2 regions of the Bradyrhizobium sp. WYCCWR 13022 genome follow, and region 1 is predicted to be linked to the other one. Evidence: riboswitches for the same ligand, from Rfam matches in the RefSeq annotation. Region 1 holds a riboswitch; the other holds the start of a gene.
What was found. A riboswitch is a leader RNA that binds a small molecule or an ion and turns the genes downstream of it on or off. The one in region 1 is predicted to bind S-adenosylmethionine.
Positions count from the first base shown of each region.

Region 2: linked by a shared signal. The riboswitch ahead of QY049_RS20430 (O-succinylhomoserine sulfhydrylase) and the one ahead of QY049_RS13230 (homoserine O-acetyltransferase) in region 1 are both predicted to bind S-adenosylmethionine.

Region 1 covers NZ_JAUIZJ010000008.1:16,680-24,569, reverse strand. The annotation lists gene QY049_RS13245 (prephenate/arogenate dehydrogenase family protein) at 1-420, opposite strand, end outside; gene hisC (histidinol-phosphate transaminase) at 417-1,511, opposite strand; gene QY049_RS13235 (chorismate mutase) at 1,546-2,394, opposite strand; SAM riboswitch at 2,554-2,633, shown strand; gene QY049_RS13230 (homoserine O-acetyltransferase) at 2,727-3,929, shown strand; gene metW (methionine biosynthesis protein MetW) at 3,932-4,594, shown strand; gene QY049_RS13220 (alpha/beta fold hydrolase) at 4,712-5,575, opposite strand; gene QY049_RS13215 (TIGR02594 family protein) at 5,806-6,453, shown strand; gene QY049_RS13210 (MOSC domain-containing protein) at 6,573-7,376, opposite strand; gene clpB (ATP-dependent chaperone ClpB) at 7,618-7,890, shown strand, end outside.
Region 2 covers NZ_JAUIZJ010000013.1:64,489-72,378, reverse strand. The annotation lists gene QY049_RS20450 (hypothetical protein) at 1-75, shown strand, start outside; gene QY049_RS20445 (MATE family efflux transporter) at 72-1,517, opposite strand; gene QY049_RS20440 (hypothetical protein) at 1,684-2,736, opposite strand; gene QY049_RS20435 (2'-deoxycytidine 5'-triphosphate deaminase) at 2,945-4,051, opposite strand; SAM riboswitch at 4,162-4,241, shown strand; gene QY049_RS20430 (O-succinylhomoserine sulfhydrylase) at 4,316-5,503, shown strand; gene QY049_RS20425 (SGNH/GDSL hydrolase family protein) at 5,554-6,555, opposite strand; gene QY049_RS20420 (SGNH/GDSL hydrolase family protein) at 6,568-7,338, opposite strand; gene QY049_RS20415 (OpgC domain-containing protein) at 7,338-7,890, opposite strand, start outside.

The DNA of each region.
Region 1 (7,890 bases):
GGCGAAGCCGGAGTCAGGTCCCGAATGCTCGGTGCCCGCGACCGGGTGCGCCGGCACGAAATGAACGTTCTTCGGCAGATGCGGCGCCATGTCCTTGACCACCGCGCCCTTGACCGAGCCGACGTCGGAGATGATCGCGCCGGGCTTCAGATGCGCGGCGATCTCCTGCGCCACCGGGCCGCAGGCGCCGACGGGAATGCAGAGGATGACGAGATCGGCATCCTCCACCGCTTCCGCATTGGTCGCGACGACCTTGTCGACGATGCCGAGCTCGAGCACGCGCGCGCGCGTCTTCTCCGAGCGCGCGGTGGTGACGATCTCGCCGGCCAGGCCTTGGAGCTTCGCAGCGCGCGCGATCGAGCCGCCGATCAGACCGAAGCCGATCAGGGCGACGCGCTGGAAGTGCGGGTTCACGCTCATTTGCCGGCCATGAAGTCGCGCAGGGCCTCGACGACCAGGCGGTTGGCCTCCTCGGTGCCGATGGTCATGCGCAGCTGGTGGTGCAGGCCATAGTTCTTCAACGCGCGCAGCACCAGGCCGCGCTTGGTGAGATAGGCGTCCGCCGCGTCCGAAGTCTTGCCGGTCTCCGGGAAGTGGATCAGCACGAAGTTGGCGACGCCGGGCGTCACCTTCAGCCCGAGCCTGGTGATCTCCTCGCCGAGCCAGTTGCGCCAGGTCTCGGTGAACTGCTTCGACATCGCCTGGTGCGCGGTGTCCTCGATCGCGGCGACAGCGGCGTACATCGCCGGCGTCGACACGTTGAAGGGACCGCGGATGCGGTTGACCGCGTCGATGATGTGCTCGGGGCCGAACATCCAGCCGATGCGCAGCGCGGCGAGGCCGTGGATCTTGGAGAAGGTGTGCGTCACCACGGTGTTCTCGGTGGTGGCGACCAGCTCGATCCCCATCTCGTAATCGTTGCGCGAGACGTAGTCGCAATAGGCGGCGTCCAGCACCAGCAGCACGTGTGACGGCAGGCCCGCGCGCAGGCGCTTGACCTCGTCGAACGGGATATAGGTGCCGGTCGGATTGTTGGGATTGGCGAGCCAGACCAGCTTCGTCTTCGGCGTCACGGCTTTCAGGATCGCGTCGACGTCGCAGGTCAGGTTCTTCTCGGCCGCAACCACGTTCCTGGCGCCGACCGCCATGGTCGCGATCGGGTAGACCAGGAAGCCGTGCGTGGTCGAGATCGCCTCGTCGCCGTGGCTGAGATAGGTATGGGCGAGCAGGTTGAGGATCTCGTCCGAACCCGCGCCGCAGATGATGCGGTTGGGATCGAGCCCGTAGTGGCGGCCGATCGCCTCGCGCAGCACGCGCGAGGTTCCTTCCGGATAGTCCTCCAGATGATCCGCGACACGCTTGAAGGCCTCGATCGCCTTGGGCGAGGGTCCGAACGGCGTCTCGTTGGCCGAGAGCTTGAACACCTTGCGGCCCGGCTCCGGCACCGGGGTCTTGCCGGGCGTGTAGGGCGCAATATCGAGAATGCCGGGATTCGGCACGGGGCGGGACATCTTCAACTCCGGAGTAACTTCAGCGGTTCGCGATCTACGATTTCGGCCCGGTCGGGGGCACCGTATAGCGCGTTGCGTGGCTGCCGACGAGAGCCGTGGACCGCACGGAGGCCCCCGCTTCGATCAGGGCAGCCCTGATCCTGTCGATGCTGGTGGCTGACGTGACCGAGACCAGCAGCGCCGCGCCGTCGAAGGCGGTATCGGGCACCGCCACGATGTCGGCGAGCGGCGACAACGCCCGCGCGACTTCGGCGTTCCACCCGGAGACGCGCACGCTGAAGGTCTCGACCTCGGTCACCACGGCGCTGTCGGCGACGCGCGAGATCGCGAACACGGGCAGCGCCGCCGGATGATCGGCGCGCTCGACGAAGGGCATGCGCGCGATGATCTTCGGCGCGCCGTCCGCTTCCAGCTCCAGCCACCATGGCGTGCGGCTCGATGTCGCCGACACCAGCGCCAGGTCGCCCTTGGATTTCGCCACCGCCTCGACCGCGGCCTGCGCGCTGAAATGCGCGACGTAAGGAACCGTGAAGCCGAAATGGAAGCGCACGGAATCGCGCATCGCCGGCTCGCTCACCGAGATGTCGGCATGCACGGAGAACGGCGCCTGGACATAGGTGAAGGTCGAGATGATGACGCGCCAGATGCTCTCGACCGTGTCGAGCGGCAGGATGCCGCGATGGCGCTGCACGATGTCGCGCATCATCGAGGCCTCGCGCGCCGGGCGGAACGCCGAGCCGACCTCCTGGGTCTGCTTCACCTGGATCAGGCGGTCGATGATGTCGCCGCGCTGCATCAGCAGGCGATGCATGGCCTCGTCGATCGCGTCGATCTCCTTGCGCAATTCCTGGAGCGATGGTGGCGCGGGCGGACGTTGGGACATATTTGACGGGCTGTTGTGAGGCTGAGGTCGAGGTTCTGATTAGGCAGGATGGGCCGCGAAAGCAAAGAGAAATGACGGCCTGCCGCGCGGCCCATCGAGAGCCGATTTTGGCTAATCCGGACCGCGACTTGACGAAATCGGCTCAAGCCGGTAGGTTTTTGCCCGTTCCGTGGTCATTTGAGCCGGCCGGCTTGCAGCCACGTTAAAAAACTCGCTAAACAGGCCGGGGACGCTTCCGATCCCGGCCGAACCTATCGTTCAGGCCGGGTTTTTCATGGCCTGATGTCAGTGGCGATCTGAAGTCCGATCGCAAACGAGGTCGATGGTCAGAGATGGTTGGCGTCAAGTCGATTCCAAGTCCCGCGATCAGTGCCGATGAACGGTCGCACGAGGTGGATCACCCGAGCTCACTGCTCGCGCATTTCGGCGCCGACCAGCCGCTGCGGCTCGATTGCGGCGTCGATCTCACCCCGTTCCAGATCGCCTACAAGACCTATGGCGAGCTCAATGCCGATCGCACCAACGCGGTGCTGATCTGCCATGCGCTGACCGGCGACCAGCACGTCGCCAATGTCCATCCGGTCACCGGCAAGCCGGGCTGGTGGGAGACGCTTGTCGGCCCCGGCCGGCCGCTCGATCCAGCCAAGTACTTCATCATCTGCTCAAACGTGATCGGCGGCTGCATGGGCTCGACCGGCCCGGCTTCGATCAATCCCGCGACCGGCAAGGTGTGGGGCCTCGATTTCCCCGTCATCACGATCCCCGACATGGTGCGCGCGCAGGCGATGCTGATCGACCGGCTCGGCATCGACACGCTGTTCGCCGTCGTCGGCGGCTCGATGGGCGGCATGCAGGTGCTGCAATGGACCGCGGCGTACCCCAAACGCGTTTACTCCGCGCTGGCGATCGCCTGTTCGACGCGGCACTCCGCGCAGAACATCGCCTTCCACGAGCTCGGCCGCCAGGCCGTGATGGCCGATCCCGACTGGCACAATGGCGCCTATGCCGATCAGGGCATCCATCCGCATCGCGGCCTCGCGGTCGCGCGCATGGCCGCGCACATCACCTATCTCTCGGACGCGGCGCTGCACCGCAAGTTCGGCCGCCGCATGCAGGACCGCGAACTGCCGACCTTCTCGTTCGACGCCGACTTCCAGGTCGAGTCCTATCTGCGTTATCAGGGCTCATCCTTCGTCGAACGCTTCGACGCCAATTCCTATCTCTATCTGACCCGCGCGATGGACTATTTCGACATCGCCGCCGACCATGATGGCGTGCTGGCGAAGGCGTTCGCGGGGATCGAGACCCGCTTCTGCGTGGTCTCCTTCACCAGCGACTGGCTGTTTCCGACTTCGGAATCGCGCGCGCTGGTGCATGCGCTCAACGCATCGAGCGCGCGGGTGTCGTTCGCCGAGATCGAGACCGATCGCGGCCACGATGCCTTCCTGCTCGACGTGCCCGAATTCTTCGACATCTCGCGCGCCTTCCTGCAATCGGCCGGCAAGGCGCGCGGGCTCACCTCTAAGGACGGCTAGCGATGTCTGTACAGGAAGTGCTGCCGCTCAACGGGCTGGCCTCTGAGCAGTCCGGCCCATTTCGCACCGACCATCTGCTCGTCGCCGAGATGGTCAAGCCGGGCTCGAAGGTGCTCGACGTCGGTTGCGGCGAAGGTGATCTGCTTCAGCTGCTGGAGACCCGCGGCATCGACGGCCGCGGCATCGAGTTGTCGCGCGAGGGCGTCAACCGCTGCGTGGCAAAGGGCCTCGCGGTGGTGCAGGGCGACGCCGATACCGACCTCGTCAATTATCCTGACGATGCCTTCGACTACGTGATCCTGTCGCAAACGCTGCAGGCAACCCGGCAGCCCAAGGTCGTGCTGGAAAACCTCCTGCGCATCGGCCGGCGCGCCATCGTGTCGTTCCCCAATTTCGGCTTCTGGCGGATGCGCCTCCAGCTCCTGATCGGCGGCCACATGCCGCGCACGGAGAATCTGCCGGCGAGCTGGTACGACACCGCCAACATCCATTTCTGCACCATCAAGGATTTCGTCGAGCTCTGCGACGCCATCGGCGTCAAGATGGAGCGTGCCGAGGCGCTCGACCTCTACGGCCGCCCGCTGCGTTTGCGCCTGCCATGGTGGGTGTGGAATCTGTTCGGCGAGCAGGGCGTGTTCCTGCTGAGCCGCGGGCAGGGGGAGTGATGCCGTAGGCGTCATTCCGGGGCGATGCGAAGCATCGAACCCGGAATCCATCGTGCTTCAGCGTCTGCCGTTCAATGGATTCCGGGCCTGCGCCTTCGGCGCATCCCGGAATGACGATCAGTGCGCCGCCAGCGATCGCGGATCACGCACCGGCCACCGTCCCGCTTCCACCAGCGTCACGAACCGCTCCACGCTCTCGTTGAACAGCGCAGGCTCTTCGAGATTGAGCACATGACCTGATTTCGGAAACATCGCGAGCCCTGCCGCAGGCAGATGCTTCTTCAGGAACAGGCTCGCTCCGATGCACGGATCGTCTTCGTCGCCGCAGATGATCAGCGCCGGCGTGGCCACCTTCGCAACCGCGTCCGTCATGGTGTAGATCGACGGCCGCCCGCCCTGGAAGCCGCGCATCGTGTTGGCCGATCCCCTGGAATCGTGCCGCGCCAGCGCGGCATAGAAATCGGCGTGGCCGCGCGGGTCCTTCACCAGGAAGGGAATCCGGCTCGGCGCCTCGCGCGTGACCTTTGCGACTTCGGCTGAGCCCAGCGTCTCGAACTGCTCGGCATTGGCGCGGCACTGTTTGCGCCATGCCTCGAGATTGTCGAGCTCCGAGCCGGAGCCGACACCGGCGAGCGTCATCGACAGCGCGCGTTGCGGCGCGTTCAATCCGATCTGGAGCGAGGAGTAGGCGCCCATCGACAGGCCGACGAGATGCGCGCGTTCGATCCTGAGATGATCGAGTACGGCGAGCGCATCGGTGTAGAAGTGCGTGTAGGTGTAGACCTCACCATCGGGTACGTCGGACGGCGTGTAGCCGCGCGCGGAATAGGTGATGCAACGGTGGCCGCGCGAGAAGTAGCGCATCTGCGGCTCCCAATTGGTGTAGTCGGCCGCGAATTCGTGAAGAAAAATGATCGGCGTTCCCTGGCCGGCTTCCTCGAAATAGATGCGGACGTCGTCCTTCGTCATGGCGTGGGGCATTAACTGTTTCCCTCTCTTCAAGCCGTGACGTCAGGATCGCAGTTAATGCTGATGTCCGCAATGAGGCAGCTTCGAACCAGCATTGCCGCAGAATCATCGCAGCTATTCGCCGGCGCGGCGTCTTTTTCTCGCCACATCGGACGGCTTAACGGCCCTATCGATGTTGGCCAATGCACGGGCCGACTTGGCAGGTTCACTTGGGAAGTGGGGGTGTCAACGAAGGATGAAGAATGGTTGAGTTGTTTGCGTTCCGCCTGTCGCGTTGTGTTGTCGCGCTGGCGTTGTTCTTCGCGGCGGTTGCCGCGTTCGTTTCTCCGGCCTCGGCGCGGCCGCATCATCGTCATAGCGCAGAGCGGCACGCTTACGTGCATCACGCCAGACATCGACATCATCATTATCGCCACCGTGCCCGCAGCTCGCGCTTCGAGCGCAGCGCGGCTGCTTTGCGGGCGAGTGGATTCGCCAACACGCAGGCCAGCTATGATCCGAACGCCAATGCCGGCGCGGGCATGAGCGGCGGCTTCGGTGGTGGATCTGGCCTCGTCTCCGAGGCGCGTCGTTATCTCGGCGGCAATCCCACGGGGCGCGGCAGCCTGTGGTGCGCGCGCTTCATGAACATGGTGCTTCAGAAGACCGGTCATCAGGGCACCGGCTCCGACATGGCGAGCTCGTTCGCGCATTACGGCACGCGCGTCTCCGGTCCGCAGGTCGGCGCCATCGCGGTGATGTCGCGCGGCCGCCGCGGCGGTCATGTCGGCATCATCACCGGCATCGACGCGCAGGGCAATCCGATCATGATTTCCGGCAACAACGGCAACCGCGTTCGCGAGGCTCCGATCTCGCGCGGCCGGATCTATGCGTATGTGATGCCGAACTGAGGTTTCAACCCGTCATTGCAGCGAAGCGAAGCAATCCGGAGTCCCTCCGCGGGCGCAGTCCGGATTGCTTCGTCGCAACAACTCCTTGCAATGACGGAATACGTGGAGACGACGTTGGCTCACACCAGCTTCGGCTCTTCCACCGCCACCGCATCCCCCACCCCGATCTCGCCGTCGGCCACCACCTCGGCATAGATGCCGCAGTCCATGTGGCCGAGATGGCGCGAGAGCGTCGGCGGGATCTCGAGATCGCGCTTTGCCGTCACCGGGTCCACATTCGTGGCTGGGCAGCGGACGATGCGCTTGATCACTTTCAGCCGGGCCTGCCCGATCGCGAGCGTCTGGCCGACGAGGTCGAGCTCGGACCAGGCCGGCCAGCCATCGAGGTAAAGATTGCCGCGGAAGCGCAGGGGATTGACGGCGGTGCCGCCGAGCATGGTCTCGATGGCGCGGACGCTCTCGATGTTGATGATGGACACGACCTTGCGGGCGACGTCGGAGAAGCTGTGGCCGCGCCCTGACAGCACTTTTGGCGGGCCTTTCAGCTCCGGCTGAAAGTTTTCGGTGAAATAGCCCTCGATGGCCGCGCGCCCGGCCGCGGTCTCCAGATCGCCGCTGGCGACGATCTCGCCGTCCTTGCGGATGGTCAGGCGGTTGGTCGCGTCCTCGAAACGGCTGTCGAGAGAGGCGAGCCGCTCGTTGCGGGCCAGCATCAGGAACTGGATTTTCGGTTTCCATTCCGGAGCCTCCGGGTCGAAACCGCTGGGGCCATTCTCTATGGCGTAGCGGCGGTCGGCGGGGAGGGTTTGGCCGGTCCGCAGGGAAACCCGGGGCAGGGGTTCCGGCGTCAGGCCCTTGATCGGGTAACGGTAAAGGCCGGTAATTTCGGCGGTCTGGCTGGCTGTCTTGGCGCTTAAATTCATGGGCCTACTTAGGAGATTCTGACCGCGCTCGCCAAGCAGGCCAGTCAGTGCACGAAATTGTGAACTCGCCTCTTCCGATCCGAGGGCACGCTTCCCACATCTGGGGCAGGCCGGCGCCAGCGCCGGCTGATAACGACCGCTGTTGGTTGAGCAACGTCAACGCGACAAGTGGAAACCCAATGAAGATGCCGTTTGGGGTGCCTTAGAGGGCCCCAGGGGCAGGCCGAGGGAAAGAAAAGCCATGAATATCGACAAATATACCGAACGCTCCAGGGGCTTCGTCCAGTCCGCGCAGTCGCTTGCGGTCCGCGAGGGGCATCAGCAATTTTCGACGCTGCACGTCCTGAAAGTGCTGCTGGACGACAATGAGGGGCTGGCTGCCGGTCTGATCGACCGTGCCGGCGGCAATTCCCGCGCAATTCTGAAGGCGACCGAGGACGCCCTCAACAAGGTGCCGAAGGTGTCTGGCGGCGGTGCCGGCCAGATCTACCTGGCGCCCGAGCTCGCGCGCACT
Region 2 (7,890 bases), on a different contig from region 1:
ATGGCGATGATCCCGCAGATAATGCGGCTCGCCAACGTCGGCGGTGGCGGCCATCGCCGCCATCGGCATCGCTAGTCTGCAACGACCGAGAGCGCCGGGCGAACCGCCGGCTTCGTCTCGCGCGGCCCCCAGCGCGTCAGCACCACGCTGGAACACGAGAGCAGGCCGAGCACGACCATCGAGCTCGCGGCGAGCCAGAAGAAGCTTTGCGCGGTGGCATCGTGCGTCGACAGCCACCAGCCGCAGGCGGCGATGTAGAAGAGGCGCGCGGTCTGCGCCAGCACCGGGCCGATCACCTTGGCTGCACCTTGCGACGAAAAGTACATCGTCGAGGCGAGGCCGATGAAGGCGTAGAACGGCGCCACCGTCGACAGATATTGATGGCTGGTCGCGCGCACCGTCGCGCTGTCCGTGAAAATGTTGACCCAGAGATCGGGGAACAGCGCGACGAGGCAGGCCGGCGCGCCGACCGCGACGAAGGCGCTCGCGCCGGCGGTCCAGGCGATGCGCCGCGCGCGGGCGATGCGGCCGGCACCGACCGCCATGCCGATCATCGGCACCGAAGCGATGCCGAACGAGAACGCGATCGAGGTGAGCAGGAATTCAAGCCGCGCGCCGATGCCGTAGCCGGCAAGGATCGCGGTGCCGAATTTTGCCAGCATGTGGGTGAAGATCGAGATCGTCAGCACCGATTGCAGCGGCGAGAAGCAGGCGATGGCGCCGACCTTCAGGATGTCGAAGAACATCGCCCATTGGATGCGCAGCCCGCGCAGTTTTGGAACGACGCGCGCGCGGCCCGAAAACAGATACCAGCCCATCACGCAGATGTTCATGGAGTAGGCGATCAATGCGCCGGCCGCGACGCCGCGCATGCCAAGCTGCGGGAAGGGTCCGAGCCCGAGGCCAAGCGTGCCGCCGAGCAGGATCTGCCAGACCGCTGAGTTGAGAATCAACAGCGACGGCAGCTTCATGTTGCCGGTGCCGCGCAGCACGCCGGCCATGGTGTTGAGCGTCCAGGGCAGCACCGCGCCGCCGAAGAACACCTGGGTGTAGGCAATCGCATGCGCCAGCACGTTGCCGCGGCCGCCCAGCATCTCGAGCACCTGGGGCCCGAAGATCAGCATGCCCAGCATGAAGACGAGACCGAAGGTGAGACCGATCAGAAGCGCATGCGCGGCGAGCGAGCCGGCGCGCTCGCGATCGCCGGCGCCGAGCGCACGCGCGATCGCGGAGGCCACGGCGCCACCCATCGCGCCGCCCGACATGGTCATGGTCAGGATTACTGTCGGAAACACCAGCGCCATCGCGGCCAGCGCTTCGACGCCGAGACGGCCGATATAGGAGGTCTCCGCGATCACCACGCAGGTGCCGGCGGACAGCGCGACAACGTTCGGCCAGGCGAGGGAGAGCAGCGTGCGCAGGATCGGCCCGTCGGTCAGCGCGCTCCGTGCGGGGCGCCGTGGCGGCGGCAGCGGACGTTCCTGCTCATCGACCGGGATCTCGGCGAGATCAGTCATTTCCTCTCCCGGGCACAAGCGCCGTTTGCGGCGCGGCAATGCATAGGTGTGACAATCGATTTCCTCGCGCGAAAGGCGCGGCAGGCACTTGTTAGCACGGCGGCTGCCGATTCCTCCTGCGTCGGGTGCAGGCGTGCCCTGCGGCAGCGCATTTCAAGCGGTGGAATTACCCGACTGTCCAGACCATCGGCAGACGGCCGCCTGCTGCCGGGCGCAAGTGGACGCCGATATGCCGGCCGCATCCCGCAGCAAGCCCTTCGAACAGTCCCTCCAGCACCTTGGCGCAGGCGCGATGATAGTCGGCGACATCGTCCATCAGCTTCCAGCTCTGCTGACGGATTTCGAAGCTGCCTTCGGATTGCGTGGTCTCGGCCATATCGTCCTGCGCTGCGAACAGCGCGCTGAGGAAGGATGCGAACTCGCTCGCGCCACCCCGGCGCATGGCCAGGGGCTCCGCGATCTCGTCGAAGAATTGCATGCCGATCAGCTTGCCGGTGATGTGCAGGAGATGGCCGGCGTCTTCAGGTCCGAACAGTTGCACCATCACCGGCGCGGCCGTGCGCACATATTCCATGGCGTAGTTGCGGTAGGCCTTTTCGAGGCGCGGCTTGGGCCAGCTCGCGACAGGCAGCGCCGGCGCGGTCTTCGCATCGAACAGCGGCGCTTCGAGATGCCGTGCGAACACCAGGCGCTGGTCGAGTTCGAGCGGATGGTCGTATTGATGATAGTAGCCTTCGAGGCCGTCCTGACCGTCGACACTCTGCTTGGTGCAGACGAAGCCCAGCCGGGTATCGCCGAGCGCGACGCCGTTGTTGGCGTGCCAGCCGCGCAGCATGGCGCGCGAGACCTCGCCGGGCACGCCACAGATCGCCGGCCCCTTCCAGATCCAGCGCGGCGGCGGATAGCGGATCCACGCCTTGGTGTCGCTCTCGTACATGTATTCGACGTGCACGCCGCCGATCCAGTTGGAGAGATAGTGATATTGCGCAGCCGCCACGGCCGGCGGCAGATGATCGATCCCGAGCTTCACGAGTCCGGGAAGGAATCGCTCCTGCTGCTGGCGGCGAAACACGCGAAAGACGAATTCGGCCGCATCCGCCGTGCCGCGCCGCGTGACCACGGTGAGGATGAGGCCGGTGAAGTAGGCGTGATAGAGGTCGGCGACCGCGCGCCAGCGTTTCCATTGCGCTGCTTGCGCGGCGTCTGCTGCGACGGTCATGTTCGCTCCCGGCTTGTTGTTTTGCCGGAGTGTGTCATCGCGGATAGAGCGAGGCAACCGGCCACAATCTCGCTGTCATCGCCCGGCGAAGACCGCGCGATCCAGTATTCCAGAGACGTCAGTGATTGAAACGAGAGGCCGCGGCTTACTGGATTCCCCGCATTCGCGACGCGAAGGCAGGGAATGACGGCGGAGGACGGGGATACGGCTACACCCGAAAGTGCTTGCTCAGCTTCAACCCCTGCGCCTGGTAGTTGGAGCCGATGCGCTGGCCGTACATGGCGTCGGGGCGGGCCAGCATCTTCTCGTAGACGAGGCGGCCGACGATCTGGCCGTGCTCGAGGATGAACGGCACTTCGCGCGAGCGCACTTCCAGCACGGCGCGTGCGCCTTGGCCGCCGGCGCCGGCATAGCCGAAGCCGGGATCGAAGAAGCCGGCATAGTGCACCCGGAATTCGCCGACCAGCGGATCGAACGGCACCATCTCCGCGGCGTAGTCAGGCGGGACCTGCACGGCTTCCTTGGAGGCGAGGATGTAGAACTCGCCCGGATCGAGGATCAGGCTGCCGTCGGGACGCGCCGAGATCGGCTCCCAGAAATCGTCAACCGCGTAGCCGGAGCGACGATCGACATCGACCACGCCGGTGTGGCGCTTGGCGCGATAGCCGACGAAGCCGCTGCCCTTCTCGCCGGAGAGATCGACGGAGACGGCGACGCCGCCGGCGAGATCGGCATCGTCGATGTCGACGAGACGCTCGGTGGCATGCAAGCTTTCGAGCGCGTCGGCATTGAGGATCGCATCACCGGTGCGGAAGCGTACCTGCGACAGGCGCGAGCCCTCGCGCACCAGGACCGGAAACGTCTTCGGGCTGATCTCGGCATAGAGCGGACCGTGATAGCCGGCGCCGATCATGTCGAAGCGGCGGGTGCCGTCGGCGATGACGCGGGTGAAGACGTCGAGCCGGCCGGTCGAGCTTTTCGGATTCGCGGCGGCGACGATCTCCGGCGGAAGCGCGAGGCTCTCCAGCAGCGGCACGATGTAGACGCAGTTGGTCTCGAGCACTGCGCCGTCGGCAAGGCTGAACTCGTGCAGCTTCAACTGGTCGATGCGCTCGGCCACGGTGGCGCCGGGACCGGGCAGGAAGCTCGCGCGCACGCGATAGGCGATGTCGCCGAGGCGCAGGTCGAGGCTCGCCGGCTGGATCTGGCTTTCGACGAAATCATAAGCGGGCAGGATAAGGCCCTCTTCCGCCATCGCCGCGATCATGCGGTCGGGCAGGATACCATTGGCGTCGGCGGCAACCGTGAACGTCAACAGGAGGTCCTCATCAGGGGTCGAGTACATCCGGACTTGCGGGAAATACTAGCCTTTTACGGCTATCCGATGGACGCCTTGACGAAAAGGGCATTGCGGAATATGAGCATCACTTATCCCGTGGTGATTTGAGCCGGCCGGCTTGCAGCCACGTTAAATAAGTCGCTAAACAGGCCGGGGACCTCTGTGATCCCGGCCCGTGGAGATATCCAGGCCGGTTTTTTTGTGACCGTTTTCGACAAGACGGTCATATCGGAGGGTCCTATGTCGAAGTCGCCTGCCAATTACCGTCCCGAAACCCGCCTGGTCCATTCCGGCACCCTGCGCTCGCAATATGGCGAGACGTCGGAGGCGCTGTTCCTGACCCAGGGCTATGTCTACAACAGCGCCGAGGAGTGCGAGGCGCGGTTCAAGGGCGAGGACCCCGGCTTCATCTATTCGCGCTATTCGAACCCGACGATCGCGATGTTCGAACGTCGCATGATCGAGCTCGAAGGCGCCGAGGCCGCACGTTCGGCCGCGACAGGCATGGCCGCAGTGACGACCGCGATCCTCGCACCGCTGAAGGCCGGCGATCACGTCGTCGCCTCCCGCGCGCTGTTCGGCTCGTGTCTCTACGTCATTCAGGACCTGCTGCCGCGCTACGGCATCGAGGCCACGCTGGTCGACGGCGCCAATCTCGATGAATGGCAACGCGCGGTGAAGCCGAACACCAAGACGTTTTTCCTGGAGAGCCCGACCAATCCGACGCTCGACGTGCTCGACATTCCCTCGATTGCCGAGATAGCGCACAAGGGCGGCGCGCGGCTCGTCGTCGACAACGTGTTCGCAACGCCGATCTGGCAGAGCCCGCTCGCGTTAGGGGCCGACGTCGTCGTCTACTCCGCGACCAAGCACATCGACGGCCAGGGTCGTTGCCTGGGCGGCATCATCCTGTCGTCGGAAGCCTTCATCGCCGAGCACATCCACAATTTCATGCGCCAGACCGGCCCGTCGATCTCGCCGTTCAACGCCTGGGTCCTGCTCAAGGGCCTGGAGACGCTGGGCGTGCGCGTGCGCGCGCAGACCGACACCGCGGCGCACATCGCCGACGTGCTGGCGAGCCACCCCAAGATTGCGCGGCTGGTTTATCCCGGCCGCGAGGATCATCCGCAGGCGGCTCTGGTGAAAAAGCAGATGCGCGGCGGCTCGACGCTGGTCGGCTTCGAGGTGAAGGGCGGCAAGGCGGCGGCGTTCCGCGTGCTCAACGAGCTGAAGCTCGCGAAGATCTCGAACAATCTCGGCGACGCCAAGAGCCTCGTCACGCATCCGGCGACGACGACGCATCAGCGGCTGAAGCCCGAGGATCGTGCAGCCCTCGGCATCAGCGAGGGCTTCATCCGCTTCTCGGCCGGGCTCGAGCATGCGGATGATCTGATCGAGGATCTGACGGCGGCGCTGGAGAAGGCGTGAGGTTATTGTCGTCCCGGCGAAGGCCGGGACGACAATGGGGAGGAGACGGCTCACATCGGCCGGTACGTACGCACGTCGGCCGGCACGTTCACGCCGAGCTTGATCTGGCCGACCGAGCGGATGATGTCGTCGCCGAGCAGTTGGGCGAAGCAGGCGTAACCCCAATCGTTCATGTGCAGGCCGTCGGCGATGACGAAGCTCTCGACCGGAAGCGCCTGCTTCTCGTGCCAGTCGCGCATCACCTCGAAACGCGGGAAGATGCCGACGTGACGGAGCTCGGCGACCTTGCCGAGCAGCCTCACCATCCGGCTTGCGCTTTCAGGACGCTCGGTGACGCGCGGTGAATATTGCGGGTCGACCAGCACGATGTCGGCATCGCCGGCGGCCTGGATGCGGGTGACGCCGTCCTCGACCATCCTGGCGGTCTCGCCCGGATCGAGATTGCGCAGCACGGCATTGGTGCCGACCTGCCAGATCACGAGATCCGGATGTACGTCGATCACCTCCTTCTGGAGGCGCTTCATCATCTCGGGCGCATCCTCGCCGCCGACGCCGGCATTGATGACGCTGATGTCGGCGGTCGGATACTGCCGGCGCAGTTGCGCGGCGAGACGGTTCGGATAGTTGAAGTCGGGCGAGCTCGCACCATAGCCCGCGGTCGACGACGAACCGAACGCGACGATGACGACGGGCTTGCCGGCGATGAGCTTGCTCGCGACATGCGGCAGCGAGCCCGTCGTCTTCGAGCTGCCCTTCGGCGACAGACACGGCACACGGCTGAAAATGTCGCCGGCCGATTTCGCGACCTGCTTGACCTTGTCGATGGCGCGCGAGGTGAGACCGCGCTGCTCGGCGGGCGGCTGGCTGGTCGCAGCGACCGTGGTCTGGGAGGGCGATGCGGGTGCCGGATCAGCGGCCTGCTGCGGAGCGGGTGTCGCCTGCGCTGCTTGCGCGAGGGCGGGTGCCCGCAGCACAGGCGTCAGCATCAGCAGCGCCGCCGCGGCGGGCGCGACCAGCCATGTCGACAGGCCAAAAGGGCGGAGAGAACTCATTAACGCTAGACCTCAATTCTGCTGCTCGGCCGGCCCCAGATGGGCAGCGTCGATCACAAACTGTGCCAACGCCCGGCCAATGCAATCATGGACCTGCTTCGCCAGCTCAGGGCCGCGAGAGGGACTGAACAGGTCGAACTGACCCTGATCATTCCACTGCCGCATGATCGCGAAACGGTCGAACAGCGGGATATCATGCTCCTGCGCCACCACCCGCATGTTGTCGAGATAGGGCGGCGCCGAAATCATGGTTTCGGTACGCGGGCTGTACTGCAAGTTCATCAAGACGACGTCAGCCCCCGCATTTTGCAACGCAGCGACCCCATCGGTCACGGCGCCGCGAAAATCGTCGGGATCGATGGAGCGGATAGCATCCACGGTCCCGGTCTGCCAGATGACCAAAGTAGGCGTTTTTGCTTCCATGAGCTTAACGAAGGTACCCGCGGCTTCCTCCGCGGTCTTCTTGCTCTGTATTTCTACGGATACGTGCACGGTCTCCGCAGGCGGCAGCTTGTCCTTCAAATTGGCCAGCATGCGCGCCGGGTACGAGCTGTCTTCCTGGGCCGGAATGGTCGTGGAGCGACTGCCGATCACCAGGATCTCGAGCGGCTTGCCTGCCTTGACGGTGTCGGCAACCTTGTGGAGCTGGCTGTCGGTGGCGAGCAGATAGGGCGGCAATTCGCAGGCTGCGGGCGCGGCAGGCACGGCATCGCCCGCACGCGCCGAAGGCGCGGCGAGGCCACCGCATAGCAGGATCAGGCTCAGGAGAACCTTCGCCTTCATCAGCCCCCTCCCGCCAGATCGGCGTTGCCGACGGCGTTTTTGGTTTTCGCACCGCCCTTGTCAGCCACGCGCTTGTACCACGAAATCACCCAGGCAACGCCCCACATGATCAGGATCCCGGAGAGACTAATCAGCGCATGCATGGCCGGTCCACCAGAGACCTCGGCCAGGATGAAATGCCCGGCGAACGCCAGGAAGACGCCGAGGCAGAAGATCTCGAGGGAATGCTGACCGCACAGGATCAGAGGCCGCAGCCACGGTGATTTCAGACCTGGCCACTCCCGCGGCAGGAAGCGCACGGTGAGTGCGGACAGCGCCAGGAAATGCGTGAAGCGCAGGACGTCGAGATCGGTCTTGTCGATCGGATACATCCACTGCTCGAGCCACTTCGGCATGAGATGGCCGAGTTGCGGCACGTACCAGGTCAACGTCACGTAGAACGCCGCGACGATGTAGGCGATCGAGATCCATATCGTCACGGGTGATGCCAGAATGCGCGACATGCGTCGCGCACCTCCGAGCGCGCACCATGCCCCGAACACGAACAGCAAT